DNA from 4 places in the Pseudoalteromonas sp. 19-MNA-CIBAN-0066 genome. Region 1 is predicted to be linked to each of the others. Evidence: predicted binding sites of a transcription regulator. Region 1 holds the regulator's gene; each other region holds the start of a gene.
The links. The regulator sigma-54, encoded in region 1, starts transcription at its own class of promoters, with help from an activator protein. The targets are predictions, from matches to a motif close to GTTGGCACGNNNNTNGNNT.
Positions count from the first base shown of each region.

Region 1 (4,394 bases):
GTAAAAGTGCGGTATCACAAGGAGCTGTTTTTGCCAGCATGCGCCTAACTTGAACAAACTGACCACTATTGAGTGACTTGGTCACTTGTTGTAATTGTTGTAGTGGATAGTCTTGTTCGAAAGTTTCGGGCATTGGCGTCCTTAATTTATTTTTATAACGTTAGGGAAGAAGTTAGTCATTAACTTCGTTCAGTTTATCTTACTTTTTTAGCCAAACTAGCTTAAGGTTTCACTAACCCTATATTTTAGCTCGTTTACTTGGTTTAAATAAAGTGCCTACTATTCTTGTTCGTTAAAGCGCTGCGCTATTAATTGGCCAACGGCATGTAAAGCATGCTCTGCATCGGGTCCTTCGCACACTACTTTTACTTCTTTACCTTGGCTGCTTTCTAGTAACATTAAAGCCAGTACGCTATCGCCAGCGGCTTCTTTTTCATCTTGAAATAAGGTAATAGATGCGTCAAATTGTACCGCTAATTGTGCTAATACGGTAGCAGCTCTAGCATGCAGGCCTAGCTTGTTTTTTATTAAAAATGTATTTTCTAAGCGCATAAGATACTCTACTTAAGCTGAACAGATGATTATTTAAATTGAATTATTTTTCTTGCTCGCGATGGCGAATTTTTACATTAGGGTGAGACATAGCAAAGCTTTCACCAATTGTTTGCGCTAAATAAACTGAGCGGTGCTGACCACCAGTACAGCCAATAGCAATGGTTAAATAACTGCGATTATTACGCTCTAGGTGTGGTAACCACGTTTGTACAAAGGTTTGAATTTGCCAAGTGAATTTTTGCACAATACTATGACTAGCTAAATAATCTTTTACAGGTTGATCTAATCCAGTTAAAGGCTTGAGCTCCGGTTCCCAGTGTGGGTTTGGTAAAAAACGCGCATCAAAAACATAATCAGCACCTTTGGGAATACCATGCTTAAAGCCAAACGACTCAAAGGTAATGATAAGCTGTTTGTCTTTTTTACCGAGTATGGTTTCACGCATAGATTCAGCAAGTTGATGCACACTTAAATCGGTTGTATCAATGACATGATCAGCCCGCGTTACGAGTACATCGAGTAATTCTTTTTCTTTTTTTATTGCTAAATCTAGCGGTAGCGAATCAATCGAAAGCGGGTGCAAACGACGTGTTTCTGAATAACGGCGGATTAATGTTTGATCGTCGCTATCTAAATAAAATAACGTTGGTTTAGCAAAGTCGGGTAAGTACTCAAGAATATCGTTAAACTGCTGCTGGTCTTTAGGCAGGTTACGCACGTCTATACTAACGGCTATTTTATCGTAGTTATCAGAGACACTGCGCACTAATGAAGGCAGCAAATTTACCGGAATATTATCTACACAATAGTAACCTAAATCTTCTACAACACGTAAAGCAACTGACTTACCAGAACCTGATCGGCCACTTATAATAATTAATTCCATTTACCACCCCTTTATTAGTAACTAGGATTGATCCAAAATAACTTGGTATAACGCTTCATCAGACTTTGCCGCACGCAATTGCTTACAAAACTCTTTATCGTTTAGTTTATCAGCTATTGTGGCTAGTGTTTTCAAGTGCTGCTGGTTATCGCCATCGGGCACTATAAGCGCAACAAAAATATCAACTGGACGATTATCAATTGCATCAAAATTAATAGCGGTTTCGCTTATTAAAATTAAGGCAAGAGGCTCTTGTGCCCCGCTCATACGGCCATGTGGAATTGCTATTCCTCGGCCAATACCGGTACTACCTAGCTTTTCTCTTGCCAATAAAGCAGTGAGAATATCTTGCTGAGGTAAATACGGCATTTTTTTATGCGCGAGTTCACTGATGAATTCTAAAATTCTTTTTTTACTATTAAAAAGGACCACAGCTTTGCTGCAGTCCTGGCATATAAGTGAGCTTAATTTCATAGTGTTAGTGTCGAGCAAACTTCTCTTTGTGTTTAATTACTTGACGATCGAGTTTGTCAATCAACGAGTCAATGGCAGCGTACATATCTTGGTGTTCGGTCGATGCAAATAGCTCAGCGCCACTTACAAAAATTGTTGCTTCAACTTTTTGACTTAATTTTTCTACATCGAGAATAACATGCACATTAGTTATGTGATCTGAGTGTCTTTGCAGCTTTGCAAATTTATTATTTACATAGTCTCTTAATGAGTCTGTAATGTCTACATGACGACCAGTTAAGTTTAGTTGCATCAGCATTTTCCTCTTTGTTGTACGTCTTAAATCAAGCTTTTACGTTGATTCGACGGGGGAATAGCCAGAGATTCGCGATATTTTGCAATTGTCCGTCTAGCTACTTTAATTCCTTGCTCAGCCAATATATCTGCAATCTTGCTATCACTCAATGGTTTGGCTAAGTTTTCTGCAGCTATCAACTTTTTAATCAGGGCACGTATGGCAGTTGATGAACATTCGCCACCATTTTCGGTGCTTACATGGCTTGAAAAAAAGTACTTAAGCTCAAAAATGCCACGTGGAGTGTGCATATATTTTTGCGTAGTGACCCGTGAAATAGTCGACTCGTGCATTTCAACTATTTCGGCAACATCGTTTAATACCATAGGTTTCATGGCTTCTGGGCCATGTTCAAAAAACGCTTGTTGCTGCTTAACAATACAATTAGTTACTTTCAGGAGTGTTTCGTTTCTACTTTCTAGGCTTTTAATAAACCATTTAGCTTCTTGTAAGTGCGAGCGAATAAATTGGCTGTCACCGCTGGATTTTACTGTACGAGACATAGCCGCATATTGGCTGTTAACACGTATTTTTGGCATGCTATCTGGGTTTAGCTCTACCACCCAGCGGCCTTTTATTTTTTTAACAGACACGTCAGGTATAACGTATTCAGACTCTTCTCTGACAATAGTATCCGCAGGCTTAGGGTTAAGCGTATGAATAAGTGTCATTATTTCTTTAAGCTCTTCTTCTTTGAGCTTAGTTTTTTTCATTAACGTACGATAGTCGCGAGCAGCGAGTAAATCGATATGATCAGTTAACACCATTTTTGTTTCGTTAATATAAGGGGTGTCTTTATCAAATTGATTTAATTGAATGCATAAGCATTCTTGCAAGCTGCGAGCTGCAATACCAACAGGATCAAATAATTGAATGCGCTTTAGCACTGCTTCTATTTCATCTAGTTCTACTTCGTGTTCGTCGTCAGTTTCTTGGTTAAAGCTTGCTAAAAGGTCTTCGCAACTGAGGGTTAAAATACCAGAGTCATCTACGGCTTCAACGATAGCTATGGCAATAGCTTCGTCGGTAGGGCTAAAAGGGGTGAGCTGTAATTGCCACATTAAGTATTCATGCAGGGTTTCGGTTGATGCACCTTGATAAATAGATTCATCTTCAGGCATTGGCCCTGATGAAGAGGCAGGCGCTGCGCTCATATATTCATCCCATGATACATCCATGGCCATGTCGTCGCTTATGGTGTCTTTATTTAGTGCTTCACCGCTATCTTGCTCATACTCGCTTGGGGTGTCGTCAGCAGAGGCGCTAACAGTAATGTCATCTGCTTTTTGCTCGTTTTTACCTGCTGATTCTTCCGTGTAATCTTGTTCATCAACTTCAAGTAATGGGTTGCTATCAAGTGCTTCTTGTATTTCTTGCTGGAGATCCAAGGTACTAAGCTGCAATAAGCGAATAGCCTGTTGCAGTTGCGGAGTCATTGTAAGTTGCTGGCCCATGCGCAGCTGTAATGATTGCCTCATTTATCTCTAACAATCCTTATAAATTGATATGATTAATCTTAGCAGATGCTTATAGTAATAACATAAATATTACAGTTTGAACTGCTCGCCTAAATAAACATCACGTACTGTTTTATCGTTTAATACAAATTCAGGAGTACCAGATGCAATTAGCTCCCCATGAGAAACAATGTAGGCTTTTTCACAAACATCAAGGGTTTCCCTTACATTGTGGTCGGTAATTAGTACGCCAATACCACGATTTTTAAGGTGTTCTATAATTTTTTTAATATCGAGTACTGAAATAGGATCCACGCCAGCAAAGGGCTCATCAAGCAATATAAATTTAGGATCTGCAGCTAAAGCACGTGCTATTTCTACGCGGCGACGTTCACCACCAGATAGCGCCATACCTAAGCTGTCGCGAATATGTTGCAGGCTAAATTCGTCCAATAAACTATTTAGGGTTTCTTCCCTGGCTTGTTTATTTAGTTGCTTACGCGTTTCTAAAATAGCCATTAAATTTTGATACACAGTGAGCTTTCTAAAAATAGAAGATTCTTGTGGTAAATAACCAATGCCTAAACGAGCACGGCTGTGCATAGGAAGTAAGGTAATATCGTTATCATCAATTAATATTTTACCTTTGTCGCTAGGTACTAAGCCTACAATCATGTAAAAGGTAGTG
Region 1 is NZ_JBEONZ010000006.1:1,392-5,785, forward strand. Features, by position in the region: gene mgtE (magnesium transporter) at 1-133, opposite strand, end outside; gene AAEZ18_RS05415 (HPr family phosphocarrier protein) at 280-552, opposite strand; gene rapZ (RNase adapter RapZ) at 596-1,441, opposite strand; gene ptsN (PTS IIA-like nitrogen regulatory protein PtsN) at 1,463-1,915, opposite strand; gene hpf (ribosome hibernation-promoting factor, HPF/YfiA family) at 1,920-2,207, opposite strand; gene AAEZ18_RS05435 (RNA polymerase factor sigma-54) at 2,234-3,727, opposite strand; gene lptB (LPS export ABC transporter ATP-binding protein) at 3,797-4,394, opposite strand, start outside.

Region 2 (4,394 bases), 110 kb from region 1:
TAATGTGAATTCTGAGTCAGGCCTTATGCTTTTTGACGATGCAACAGCAACTTCACCAGAAATTTTGATGCTATCGGTAAGGTTCCATTCTGCACCAAGTGCATTTGAAAACGAGTCAGTATCACGAAAGTCACTGTATGTTTTAGGAATGCCAAATTCGTTAGTTAACGTATAGTTATTTACGCCGTTAGCGTCTTGTGTGGTGTTTGCATCTGTTGATAGTGAACCTGCTACACCTTACACCTAAAATAGAGTTACCAGCTTGCTCACCAGAGCGCTTAGTACCACTTAAATCAAGGTACACCATGCCATTACCCGACTGTGGTGCCCACTGAAGTGATAAATTTACAGCAGTACGTTCACGTTTTTCTACATATTGCTCAATGCTGTGCTCATCTCTGACGATGGCGTTACCGCTTGCTGTATTTCCTTCTTGACCGTTAATTAATATGTCTTGAGGCTTTACGCGGCTAGACGTTTCGTCTTGGCGAATTTCACGATCTTGATATGAAACCATGACAATAGCGCCAAACGTACCCATTTCATCAAAGTCCCAATTATTACCAACAGATCCACTGAATATAGGCGCTACGTTTTCGGTTTTATCTGCGTATTCTGCATCTAACGACATAGCTGCTGTTAGTTTATCTAATTCTAATGGGCGCACTGTTCTTAAACTAACCGTACCACCAAGCGCACCTTCAATCATATCGGCAGTTGGCGACTTAACAACTTCTACCGTTTTTAAGAAACTTGATGGAAAATCTTGAAGGCTAATGCCATCACGAGAATCGCCAATAGTAGAGCGACCATTTAATTCAACCCGGTTTTGCGGTAAACCACGAATCGAAACACTATCACCCACACCAAAGTCAGAATTAATAGATACACCAGTAATACGTTGCAGGGCTTCGGCAATATTATTGTCTGGTAATTTACCAATGTCTTCAGCAACAACAGCATCAACAATACGACCGTCAGTACGTTTAAGCATTGCAGCGGCTTTCATACTGTTAAGAATTCCTTTTACTTCAATAACCTCTATGTTTTTATCTGCAGTGGCTGAGGTGTTTTCAGACTCTTGTGCAGCTAAAGTAGATGATGTCATTAAAATAAGTGCGGCCGCGCTAATAAGTGCAGGATTACTTTTATGTTGTTTATTGATTAGTGAGGAAGTAATTCGATTAAGCTTCATGTATCTCTCCCGTTTGGGTAATTGTGTGTTGATGATGTGCTTTGGTATACCAATTTTTAGGTTCTTTTCTTTTTTTTGGTAATGTTTAAAGTGTGATTAAAATTAGTCCAATTAAGTTTTGATTTCAAGCTTTGTTTACCAGTGGTGTGAATTTGGCATTACAATTTTGGTTTCTTTTTATTTAATATTTAATATTTAACAAATTTAACAAGTTATGTTTTTAATTTGTTTTGTAATCGCAGTTAAAAAGTTTAATTTAATGTTGGTATATAGGTTTGTTATTGCTATTTATTAATTATAATTTTTAAAAGCAAGGTGAGTTTAACCTTACTTATTTGGGAAGGTTGGGGTTTTAACCTATAAAAAAATTCATTGTTTTAGATAAGAAAGTGCTGATAAGTACCAAGGCGATAAAAAGAAATTAACTTACTGAGGGGGTATGAGGCGTTTATTTAAAATAAGAAATGTAAATTACTTACTGGTAATGGCTTTGTAGTTTTTATTTTAAGTTTAAAATTGGTTTGGTTAACCAATTTAATTGCTAATATAAATAAAATATCGACTGGTAATAATAATATAAAATTTAAATGCAGATGTACGAGGGGTTAATTGGGGGAGGTTCTTTTTTATGCATTTGCTGAGCGTGACATTATTTAATGGCTACTTGGGGGTAAACTTTTTAAGAGCAAAATGCAGATACTTTGCTATGTATGATGTGTAATTATTTTAGTAGGTTATTATTTTAGTAAGTTATTAGCACTTAAAAAGCCCGCATTATTAATAATGCGGGCTTTTCTTAATTTTAAATTATTAACTAACAATAAATATTTAGCTATGTATGCCAGTTATAATAGTGCACCTACTTTTGTAGTTCACCTGTTGATGATTCAAGGTGAGCACGAATAAACCATTGAAATTGCTCTAGCTCGGCTAGTTGGCTGGTGATCATATCCTCAGAAACCGGATCAAGATCAGCAAGCGTATCTATGGCTTTACGATGATCGCTATTAATACCGTTATATACATTATCGAGTGCACTTAAATGCTCGGTAACGAGGGCTTTACCAATTGAGTACTCGTCCCATGTACGGCGATCAACAATTGATTTTGGCGTACCAACAGGTATCCCACCTAGCGTTGCGATGCGCTCAGCAATGGTGTCTGTCATTTCGCGTACAACCGCAACTTGCGGGTCTAGCATTTCATGCACGCCAATAAAATTAGGGCCAACTACGTTCCAGTGAATATGTTTAAGGGTAAGTTGTAAGTCAATTAGCGCAACCATACGATTGTCGAGCGTAGAGATAGTTTTTTCTGCTGAATCGTTACTCATACCTGGAGCGGTAAATTTAGCTGTTTTGTTACTATTACTCATAATTTCTCCTACTTAATTATTTTGCCCATTAATTACTATATGAACATACTTTACTTTATTTAAAGCAATCACCATGCCGAGAAGGGATTTTAAATAAAGTTGTTTATATACAATTAGATAGGTTTTTTAATATGAGGGGAAGAATGGTGTTAAGTATTACATATTTGAAAACTATGCACTTTTTTGTAAATTATGCACAGTGTAATAAATATAATAGCTAAAGGGCTTAGCTATTATATTTAATGCTAAGCCCTAAAACTAAGCCCGCAAAGTATTGTTTATTAATTTGACGAGTTATTCAATCCGCAGTGCCATACAGTCACTATGGCCATTAATAATCATGCTTTTATCGACTCGCACACCCGCACCAGAATATTTTCCTGCTGTGGTAAAACTGCATATTTGTACAAAGTAATCGTCTACTTTTGGTAGCGCAAATAATTGCTGATATATTTGCTCTTGGGATGCAAAGTGTCCGGCGGTTTCCTCAATGGTTTGTTGTTGCTGATCGACTACTTGAATATTTGCTCCGCAGCGGCCAACAATGGGTTTTACTACATAGCCGGTTTGTAATAATTCATCACTGAGCTCAAACGCGGTATTGAGCAAATATTTATGATTAGGAAATAAACTCCACAGCACCGGTAAGATTGCTTTATTACTGGGGATCAGTGTCCATAGTGGTTCAAAAACCATGATATTTTTACGCAATAATACATCAGCCAACCGCGGGGTTGCTCCTGCTTGCCATTGCGGCTCAAAATTATGATTTTGAGCTTGATCAGCCTCGCATTCTTCACGAATTTGCTCAAGTGCAGTTTCCCACGACCAGGTTTTCCATACATAATTAAGTTTATTGCCATCGGCATCAATAATATTGCCAAAGGCATCCCAAGACAGAGTATTTAAACCAATAATAATTTTGCACTCAAAACCTGCTGCCGCAATTGTTTCTTTCATAAATAAAGCGTGGTAATGCTCTTCTGGCTCGTCATCTTGAAGAATATGAACTAAACCTTTTACTTCACTTTTTCGCCATGCTTTTACTAAGTCTTTAAATAAGTCTTGGCCTGCATCAATACCCGTTTTAACCCCAAAGTGCTTTGCCCATTTACCCTGAACTTTACCGCTTTCCATATAACACGAAGCGGAGTCGCAGTTGTATTCATACACTTTTAAGCCTGCAGGGGTTAGTGCAAAGTCAAAGCGACTGGTGATCAATTGATTTAAGCGGTTATCCCACGATTGACGAATTTTATTGAGTACTACTTCAGGTAAATTAAACTTTTTTAATAGCTCAGGGTGCTGTAACACATAATCGGTGGCATGCATAAATAAGCCATGCAGTTCATTGGTGGCGTGCTCAATGGCTTGTTGGGCTGTGTGTGAAATAGTAAAGTAGCTATGTTGATCCTCTGCATTGGAGGTAAGCTTGTGGCCTTGCATCATATCTACATAGGCGGCTTCGTCATCATTAGCAATATTTAACCATGACTTTGCAGCTTGGCCTGTATCGGCAATGTAATTAGATTTGATTGTAAATAAATCGGTGTTTATTTCAGTGGTAGGTTCTGCGTGTTCAATTTGATCAGTTTGGGTCATCCAGCCTAAAATAGTTGCATCGTTATAAGAGCATTCAATCCAATAGTCGCCATCTTTGGTTACTTTAGCTTTAAGCTCGCGGCACCAATTTTGATCTTGTGGCCATGTTTGATGGCCAACATTTTGCTCAGCAAGACGAATTTTATCAGGGTGAACTTCTACTACTATGGCAACATGGCCGGTTTCTTCAAACTCACCACCTTCTTCCCAAATAAGTAAACT
Region 2 is NZ_JBEONZ010000006.1:109,440-113,833, forward strand. Features, by position in the region: partial or broken gene AAEZ18_RS05945 (TonB-dependent receptor) at 1-1,195, opposite strand, end outside; gene dps (DNA starvation/stationary phase protection protein Dps) at 2,055-2,570, opposite strand; gene gss (bifunctional glutathionylspermidine amidase/synthase) at 2,865-4,394, opposite strand, start outside.
Region 2: dps (DNA starvation/stationary phase protection protein Dps) is a predicted target of sigma-54. The motif match lies at 2,633-2,651, and genes of this name have one in related genera.

Region 3 (4,394 bases), on a different contig from region 1:
ACTTATTGTTCAAAAGTTCGGTGGCACTTCAGTTGGTTCAATAGAGCGAATTGAAGCGGTTGCCGATCTTGTTGTTAAAACTAAACAACAAGGCCATCAAGTGGTTGTAGTGCTCTCGGCTATGTCGGGAGAAACCAACCGCTTAATTAATCTCGCCAAACAAATAGATACTCGGCCAAGTAGCCGTGAACTTGACGTATTAATTAGCACCGGCGAGCAGGTTTCGGTGGCTTTATTAGCTATGGCTATTATTAAACGCGGTCATTCTGCTGTGAGTTTATTAGCCGATCAGGTTAATATTTTAACCGATAATATGTTTGGCAAAGCCCGTATTACAGATGTAGCTGCAACGCGTTTAAAACATGAGCTTGAGCATAACCGTATTGCAATTATTGCGGGTTTTCAGGGCCGTGATATTGAAGGAAATGTAACTACATTAGGGCGTGGCGGTACCGATACTTCGGCGGTTGAAATTGCTGGAGCAATAAAAGCAGACGAATGTCAGATCTATACCGACGTTAACGGCGTATATACTACAGACCCTCGTGTTGAACCTAATGCACGACGAATGAGCCAAGTTACCTTTGCTGAAATGCTAGAGTTAGCAAGTTTAGGGGCTAAAGTATTGCATATTCGTTCAGTTGAAGCGGCAGGAAAGCATAATGTGCCACTTAGGGTGCTATCAAGTTTTTACCCTGATGCTGGTACATTGATTAGTTTTGAGGAGAGCGATATGCCTGGTAATGTCGTTTCGGGTATTGCGTTTAATCGTGATGAATGTTTAATAAATGTAGAGGGTGTACTGAGTGGTACACAATATCTTGCAAAGATTTTGAAACTTTTTGCAGATAACGGCATCGAAATAGATATGATTAATCAAGTTAATCATAATGTTTACAAAGTAGACTATGCTTTTACTGTACACACAAATGATTATTTACACGCATTAGACGTTTTAACAGAGCAGCAAGCTCAGTTAACAGCACAAAATATTTTTGGGTTAACAACAGTGGCTAAAGTGTCTGCTGTTGGTATGGGTATGAAGTCACATTCGGGTGTTGCTAGTTTATTTTTTGATGCATTAGCTGCAGAAAATATTAATGTTATTTTAGTGTCTACATCAGAAATTAAAATATCGGTTTTAATAGATGAAAAATACCTAGAGTTGGCTGTTCGTGCATTACATAAGATATTTTTAACAGAAAATGAATAGATTGATAGGTTTTACTTACTTTTTAGTCTAATTTTCATTAAAATGTTTTAGCGGAATCTTATAATTTTATTGGAACAAGGGAGCAAAAGAATGCTAATACTAACTCGTAGAGTAGGTGAAACCCTAATGATCGGTGACGAAGTAACCGTTACTGTTCTAGGTGTTAAAGGGAATCAAGTTCGAATCGGTGTTAACGCACCAAAAGACGTTTCAGTGCATCGTGAAGAGATTTACATGCGTATTCAAGCTGAAAAGTCTAACCCTGAACCTGGCAATGCTTAATCAGCAATGTATATAACTTAGTTACATACTGAGTTATTGCCAAAAGCCACTCACTGAGTGGCTTTTTTGTGTATAAAATTAAGTGTTTCGGCAGTTAATATGTGCTTGGATATATACTGCATACCTTTTTTGTTTTTTAATAGTATGCCGCGCTCTGTGGTTATAACTTCGTTAATATCTGACCACAGAAGTTGGGTGTTTTTATAAAAGTTACTCGATTTAATCCCTTCTTCGTCAAAGGTAAGGGTGACCTCAGACCCCGAGGCTTTGCTTAGCATTTGTCTAGTAACCCACCAAGGACGGCGATAATAAAAGGCAATACATTCGAGTACCGCAACCATGATCAGAAAAGATCCTAGGTAATGATCGTCTAAACCATAAATTCCAAATAAACCGAGTGCTACTAATAGCGCTAATAAAAAGTATTTTGGTTGCGCGCGCTTGCTATGCGCAACTGATTCGTCAAAGCACTCATAAAAATAAGGCTTATCAAGCGTATAGGTTGTTGTAAGTGTCATATAGGAGTTCTTAAAACATAGTTATATGCATTTTAACAAGCTAACCAGTAAATGCGCAGTTATATAATAAATAACTGCATAATAGATAAAGATATTGGCGTTTATTATTTATCAGATCCAACCTTTAATTTAGATATTATTTTATTACACACATAAAAAAACGGCTCATTTTAGAGCCGTTTTTTTAATAAATTAGAAGAATTAACAGTTAGTTTCTTCTGCATTTACACCTTCTTTTACTTCTTCACATGCATCTTCAACTTTGTTTTGCACGTCAGTTACTGCTTCGTCAATACGCTCACCAGCATCTTCTGCGTGGTTATCTTCACAGCCCATAATAAATAAACTTGCGAATAGGCCAATTAGTGCTGCTCTTAAAGTTGTCGAATTCATAATGTAATTCCTTGTAAATTTTGATTTAAATGATTTTTAATTAGTTTAAAACTTTAGTTTGTTACCTAGGGCTTTTTGCCACGTAGGGCACCCGATACTAAAGATATAACTAAAAGTATTAAAAATATAAAAAATATAATTTTTGCAATACCCGCTGCGGCGCCTGCTATACCACCAAAACCTAACACTGCAGCAATTAAAGCAATTACTAAAAAAGTGATTGTCCAGCGTAACATTGTATTCTCCTTGGTTTATCAAATTTGCTCAATGGATATGAAGCGAGTTACGTGCCATTGTTTTTTTACTTTTAAATCAATGGTTTGTTTTTGTTTGTGTTATTTCAGCGTGCACTCAATGGTAAGTTTTACGCTTTGCTATGTAATTTATTCATACTGATACAAGTGATTATGGATGTTAGTTTTTTATAAGAGAAGTTAGCGCATATTGGTCTTTGTGAGCTGAGTTTAAGAACTATTTAATTGCAGTTCGAGACTTGCGAGCATAGCGGGCTTAATAACAGCGGCTATTTAAACGGTTGAATAATTAACAAATATATTTGGTAAGACCAATTGCCAGTGGTGAAATTACTTTATGCTAATAGAACTGTTAACGCTTTACTTTAAGTGCATTATTAACGGTTTTTAGGTCGCCTATATAACTTTTATTTATATTCACTATTTTTATTATCTATGTAATAGCGCGTATCTAGTCCTTTTTGTAGTGTTAAGTTAATTAATAGCATGTTAGTTTTGTTTAAATTGGTTTTACCAATTTACAGGCTATAGACAAAACACTGTTTTTTGTTATTATTCGGTGAATAATTATTTACGTAAAATGATTTTTTATTTTGATTTCGGTATAAGTTTTATAGGAGAGGAAAATGGATATCGCTGCTTTACTTACAACAGCAAGCAACTTAATGCTAACCGGTATGGTGGGGGTGTTTGTGTTTCTGTCACTATTAATTACCTGCGTTACGGTTATGTCTAAGCTGGTATCTCGCTTTGCAGAGCCTGAGCTTGCAATACCTGCCAGAACACCGTCTTTTAAATCACAAGGTGTGCCTAATGAGCACATCGCCGCAATTAGTGCTGCCATTGCTCAGTACAAAACAAACAATAATTAAAGGAGCACTTAAATGGCTAAATTAAAATTAACAGAACTGGTACTACGTGATGCGCATCAATCATTGTTAGCAACTCGTATGCGCCTTGACGATATGCTACCGATTGCAAAAAAGCTTGATGATGCAGGTTATTGGTCTATTGAGTCGTGGGGGGGAGCTACGTTTGATTCGTGTATTCGTTATTTAGGTGAAGATCCTTGGGAGCGTATTCGCGCACTAAAAAAAGCGATGCCAAATACTAAACAGCAAATGCTATTACGCGGTCAAAATTTATTAGGTTACCGCCATTATGCTGACGATGTAGTAGAAAAATTTGTAGAGCGTGCCCATAAAAATGGCGTTGATGTATTTCGTATATTTGATGCAATGAACGATGTACGTAATCTTGAAACGGCAATTAAAGCGGCTATAAAAGTAGGCGCACATGCCCAAGGGACTATTTCTTATACAGTAAGCCCTGTTCATACGCTTGATATGTGGTTAACGCTAGCTAAGCAGTTGGAAGATTTAGGCTGTCATTCAATTTGTATTAAAGATATGGCGGGTTTATTAAAGCCGTACGATGCTGAAAAACTAATTAAAGCACTAAAAGAAACTGTATCTATTCCAATTGCAATGCAGTGCCACGCCACAACAGGTTTAAGTACTGCGACTTATCAAAAAGCGATTGATGCAGGCATTGATATGCTTGATACCGCAATTTCATCTATGAGTATGACTTACGGACACACCGCAACTGAAACTATTGTATCGATAGTTGAAGGGACTGAGCGTGATACTGAGCTTGATTTAAATCACCTAGAAGAAATTGCTGCTTACTTTAGAGATGTACGTAAAAAATACGCGGCATTTGAAGGTAGCT
Region 3 is NZ_JBEONZ010000026.1:28,114-32,507, reverse strand. Features, by position in the region: gene AAEZ18_RS13895 (aspartate kinase) at 1-1,213, shown strand, start outside; gene csrA (carbon storage regulator CsrA) at 1,304-1,495, shown strand; gene AAEZ18_RS13885 (YcxB family protein) at 1,546-2,013, opposite strand; gene AAEZ18_RS13880 (hypothetical protein) at 2,215-2,406, opposite strand; gene AAEZ18_RS13875 (DUF1328 family protein) at 2,472-2,642, opposite strand; gene AAEZ18_RS13870 (OadG family protein) at 3,287-3,532, shown strand; gene oadA (sodium-extruding oxaloacetate decarboxylase subunit alpha) at 3,545-4,394, shown strand, end outside.
Region 3: AAEZ18_RS13875 (DUF1328 family protein) is a predicted target of sigma-54. The motif match lies at 2,683-2,701, and genes of this name have one in related genera.

Region 4 (4,394 bases), on a different contig from region 1:
CGAGGATTTTAATACGCTTGCATTTACGCTGCCAAAGACGAGCAAGTACGTAAACGCTGGCTTGCCAATATTTCTCATGAGCTTAGAACGCCAATGAGCATTTTGCTTGGTGAGCTTGAAGCTATGCTACTTGGCATACGCGAGCCAAATGCAAAAAATATAAACTCGGCCAACGACGAAGCCCTGCATTTAAAGCGCTTAATAGACGATTTGCATATGCTCAATAGCGCAGAGTTAGGGGGCATGCATTACACTATGCAAGCTACTGATATGGCATTGTTATTAAATACTATTGAGCAAAAATATCAGGTTATACTTGAGCAACATAATATAAAGCTTTACCTATTAAATGCTGCAAAAAATATAACCGTTCAAGCAGATAAAACACGCCTTTTACAGTTATTCGATAATATTTTAATGAACGCAGTGCATTACGCACAATGCTCTACTATTTCATTAACGGCGAGTAATATAAGTATTAAAGGGCAAATGTATTTACAGCTTATTATTGAAGATAATGGCGTGGGGGTTGAGCCATCGCATTTATCGCACTTATTTGAGTATTTATACCGAGTAGATAGTTCGCGAAATCGCCAAGAGGGCGGTTCGGGTTTGGGGTTATCTATTTGTCAGCACATAGTTAAAGGTCATAAAGGCGAGATTAAAGCTGAAAAATCTAGTTTAGGCGGTCTTGCTATCATTATTAAATTACCCTTATTTAAAGCTTAGAGGACACTATGCAAGAGCAAATACTGATTGTAGAAGATGAGGTTAAGCTGGCTAACTTAATAAGCGATTTTTTAACAAGCCATCATTACATAACGCATCAAATACATCATGGTAATGAAGTACTACCTTGGCTTGAAATTAACAAGCCTAGTGTGATTTTGCTCGACATAATGCTACCTGGTCAAAGCGGAATTGAATTGTGTAAAGCAATTAGGCAGTTCTCTAATGTGCCTATCATTATGGTGTCGGCAAAGGTAGAGGAGATTGACCGATTACTTGGGCTTGAATTAGGAGCCGATGATTATATTTGTAAGCCTTTTAGTTATGCGGAGCTGGTGGCGCGTGTTAAAGCTATTTTAAGGCGCTTGAATAACGTTGAGCCAAAACCAATGTTATGCAACTTGATGAAAGCACCTACAGTGTAAAATACAAAGCAGCAAGTATTGAGCTTACCAATGTTGAGTTTCAGTTATTTAAGCCCTTGTTTAACAACCCTAACCGTATTTATTCGCGCGATAGCTTAATGGATACTATGTACGCCGATCAACGTATTGTGAGCCAGCGTACTATTGATAGTCATATAAAAAAATTGCGTAAAAAGCTGGAGGAATTAACCAAAACCGACAGCGTTATTCAATCGGTTTATGGTGTTGGTTATCGCTTTGTAAATCCACAGCAGTGTAATTAACAACAAAATGTTTGATTAATTAGCATAATACGATGCGTTAACGTAAGTAATTAATAGCCACTTTAGCTATTTACTCGCATTAGCATTTCGCTATCATTTTAAATTTATGCATTAGCGATATACATTATTTTAACTTCCTCATTATTTGCACATTATTTGCATTTTTACAGCGTAATCTTTTGTTATTAATTAAACAAAAGGTTACGAGCATGAAACACTTATCATCACTTACAATTATTACACTATTGTCGGTTGCTTTTTCAGTAAATGTTGCAGCAAGAGGCAGCGATAGCAAACCACCTAAACCTGATTTTTCAAGCATGGATACCAATGGCGATGGCGTAATTAGCAATGCAGAGTTTAGCGCTAAAAAACCACCACACGGCGAAGACGCACAAACAATTTTTGACGAAATAGATTCAGATGGTAATGGCGAAATTAGTGAGCAAGAAGTAAATGATCATAAACCACCTCGTCGTAAGCGTTGAAAGGATACTGTAATGATTAATAATATTAGCAGTAATTCTGCAAGCCTGGTGCAGCAACAAAGTAGCCAAACCGCAAAGTTAACAACAGCACAAAGTGACTTTGTAAAACAAACACTCGCTGAATTCGATGCCGAAAATTTAACGGCAGAAAACGCGCTAAGTATTCAAGCTGCACTTAAAGAGCAAGGTATAGCGCCAACAAAAGAGTTGGCTGAGCTAATGGGCGAGTTGGAGTTTGACGCTAAAAGCATAGGTGATGATGCTCGACCTGAAGGTCAGCGCCCGCCACCACCGCCTAAAAATTCAATTGAGCAAGTAAATACTAAAGATGTAGTTAGTTATTTAGATGAGTTGTTAGCGCAGTATTCAAGCCAGTTAAATGACGAAGATAAAAGTTCTATTTTATCGGCGGTTCAAGAAAAGTTTGCTTTATCACAAGGTGATTCGATACTGAGTGTTAAAGCGTAATTATAAATAAGGCAACACCTAAACTAAAAAATCAGCTATTACAGCTGATTTTTTAGTTTATCAATAACAGCAAGGTTAAAAGTCACTACTACTGTGGCGCTCTGCTAGTTGCTCTTCTTCAGGTCCCCATGTGCGGTTAACGCGACGACCACGTTTTACGCCAGGGCGTTTTGAAACCTGTTTAGCCCAACGTACAACATGAGTGTATGAGGCAACATCTAAAAATTCAGCTGCATCATAAATGTCGCCAAGCACTAAAGAGCCATACCAAGGCCAAATTGCGATATCGGCAATTGAGTACTCAGCTCCTGCCATGTATTCGTTTGCACTTAAATGGCGGTTTAGCACGTCAAGCTGGCGCTTGGTTTCCATGGTGAAACGATCAATAGGATATTGCATTTTAGTGGGTGCATAACTATAAAAGTGGCCAAAGCCACCACCTAAGTACGGCGCTGAGCCCATTTGCCAAAATAGCCAGTTACGACATTCAGTTTTAGCTTTTAAATCTTTAGGTATAAGCACATCAAACTTTTCTGCTAGGTATTGCAGTATAGAGCCCGATTCAAAAATACGCGTTGGCGGCGTGGTTGAATGATCCATTAACGCTGGAATTTTTGAATTTGGATTAATATCAACAAAGTCAGAACCAAACTGATCACCATCACCTATGCTGATTAAATATGCGTCGTATTCTGCATCGGTTAAGCCCAGCTCTAACAGCTCTTCAAACATAATAGCGGCTTTTTGACCATTTGGTGTAGCAAGCGAATAAAGCTGAAATGCGTGCTCGCCAATAGGTAAGGTTTTGTCATGAGTTGCGCCGGCAATGGGGCGATTAATGCTGGCAAATTTACCGCCACTCTCACTGTCCCATGTCCAAACTTTGGGTGGGGTGTATTGATTTTGATCACTCATAAAAATAACCTCTGTTTAAATGAAATACATATAAAAAAATATATGTATTAATAAATGTGGCCATTAAAATAAATTAAAGGCGAGTTTTTTGACTTTTAATTTTGTCGGATTTTGCTAATTTATAGCCTAAAAATAATCCGCTCAATGCTCCAAATAAGTGGCTTTCAAACGAAATATGCAAGCGCTGTGGTAGTACACCCCAAACAAATCCGCTGTAAAGTAGGGCAACGACAACAGCAATAACAATGGATTTAAATGAACGTCTAATTACGCCATAGCAAAGTATAAAACCCCACAACCCATATATAACGCCACTTAAGCCAACATGAATATTACTACGACCAAATGCCCATACTAAAAAACCACCTACTAATGCGGTAAAAATAAATACGTTATAAAAACGCTTAACGCTGTATTGGCAAATCAACCAACTTAAAACCATAAAAGGCAGCATGTTACTGGCAAAGTGCCACCAACTGCCATGTAAAAATGGCGCGCTCAGTATGCCAATTAAGCCATTAATGCTGCGCGGATAAATGCCAAAACCATTAAGATTAATGCCAGGTAAGCTATTAATTAGCTGTAACACAAAGCAAATTGTAACAATACTAAAAATAGCGAAGCGTTTGCTTGTTAGTAATGACCGTGTGGTTGGCTTGGTTGCCATATAATCGTCCTAGTTGAGCTTAATAGTTGCCAGTATAGGAATTGTATTTGCTAATGCAAAGCAATTAAAAAAGCACAGCATTAAATGCTGTGCTTTTTACTTATAAATCGTTATTAACCTAGTTTGGTTAGTAGCTTTTTAGCAGCAAGTTCTGAGCTTGCTGGGTTTTGACCGGTAATTACTAGGCCATCTTCGAGTACAAGTACACCCCAGTCATCCGTTTTTTGATAGTCGCCGCCTTTTTTAATCAGTTCGTCTTCTACTAAAAACGGCACTATGTCGGTAAGTTGTACTGCCGCTTCTTCACTGTTAGTAAAACCAGTTACTTTTTTACCAGCAACAAGTGCATTACCATCGGCATCTTTAGTATTCAAAAATACGGCACTGGCATGACAAACAGCCGCTACTGGCTTTTGCTCTTTAATAAAGCTTTCAATAA
Region 4 is NZ_JBEONZ010000025.1:24,300-28,693, reverse strand. Features, by position in the region: partial or broken gene AAEZ18_RS13615 (ATP-binding protein) at 1-729, shown strand, start outside; partial or broken gene AAEZ18_RS13610 (response regulator) at 738-1,417, shown strand; gene AAEZ18_RS13605 (EF-hand domain-containing protein) at 1,627-1,905, shown strand; gene AAEZ18_RS13600 (hypothetical protein) at 1,918-2,373, shown strand; gene yghU (glutathione-dependent disulfide-bond oxidoreductase) at 2,449-3,288, opposite strand; gene AAEZ18_RS13590 (rhomboid family intramembrane serine protease) at 3,362-3,955, opposite strand; gene AAEZ18_RS13585 (type 1 glutamine amidotransferase domain-containing protein) at 4,069-4,394, opposite strand, start outside.
Region 4: AAEZ18_RS13605 (EF-hand domain-containing protein) is a predicted target of sigma-54. The motif match lies at 1,561-1,579, and genes of this name have one in related genera.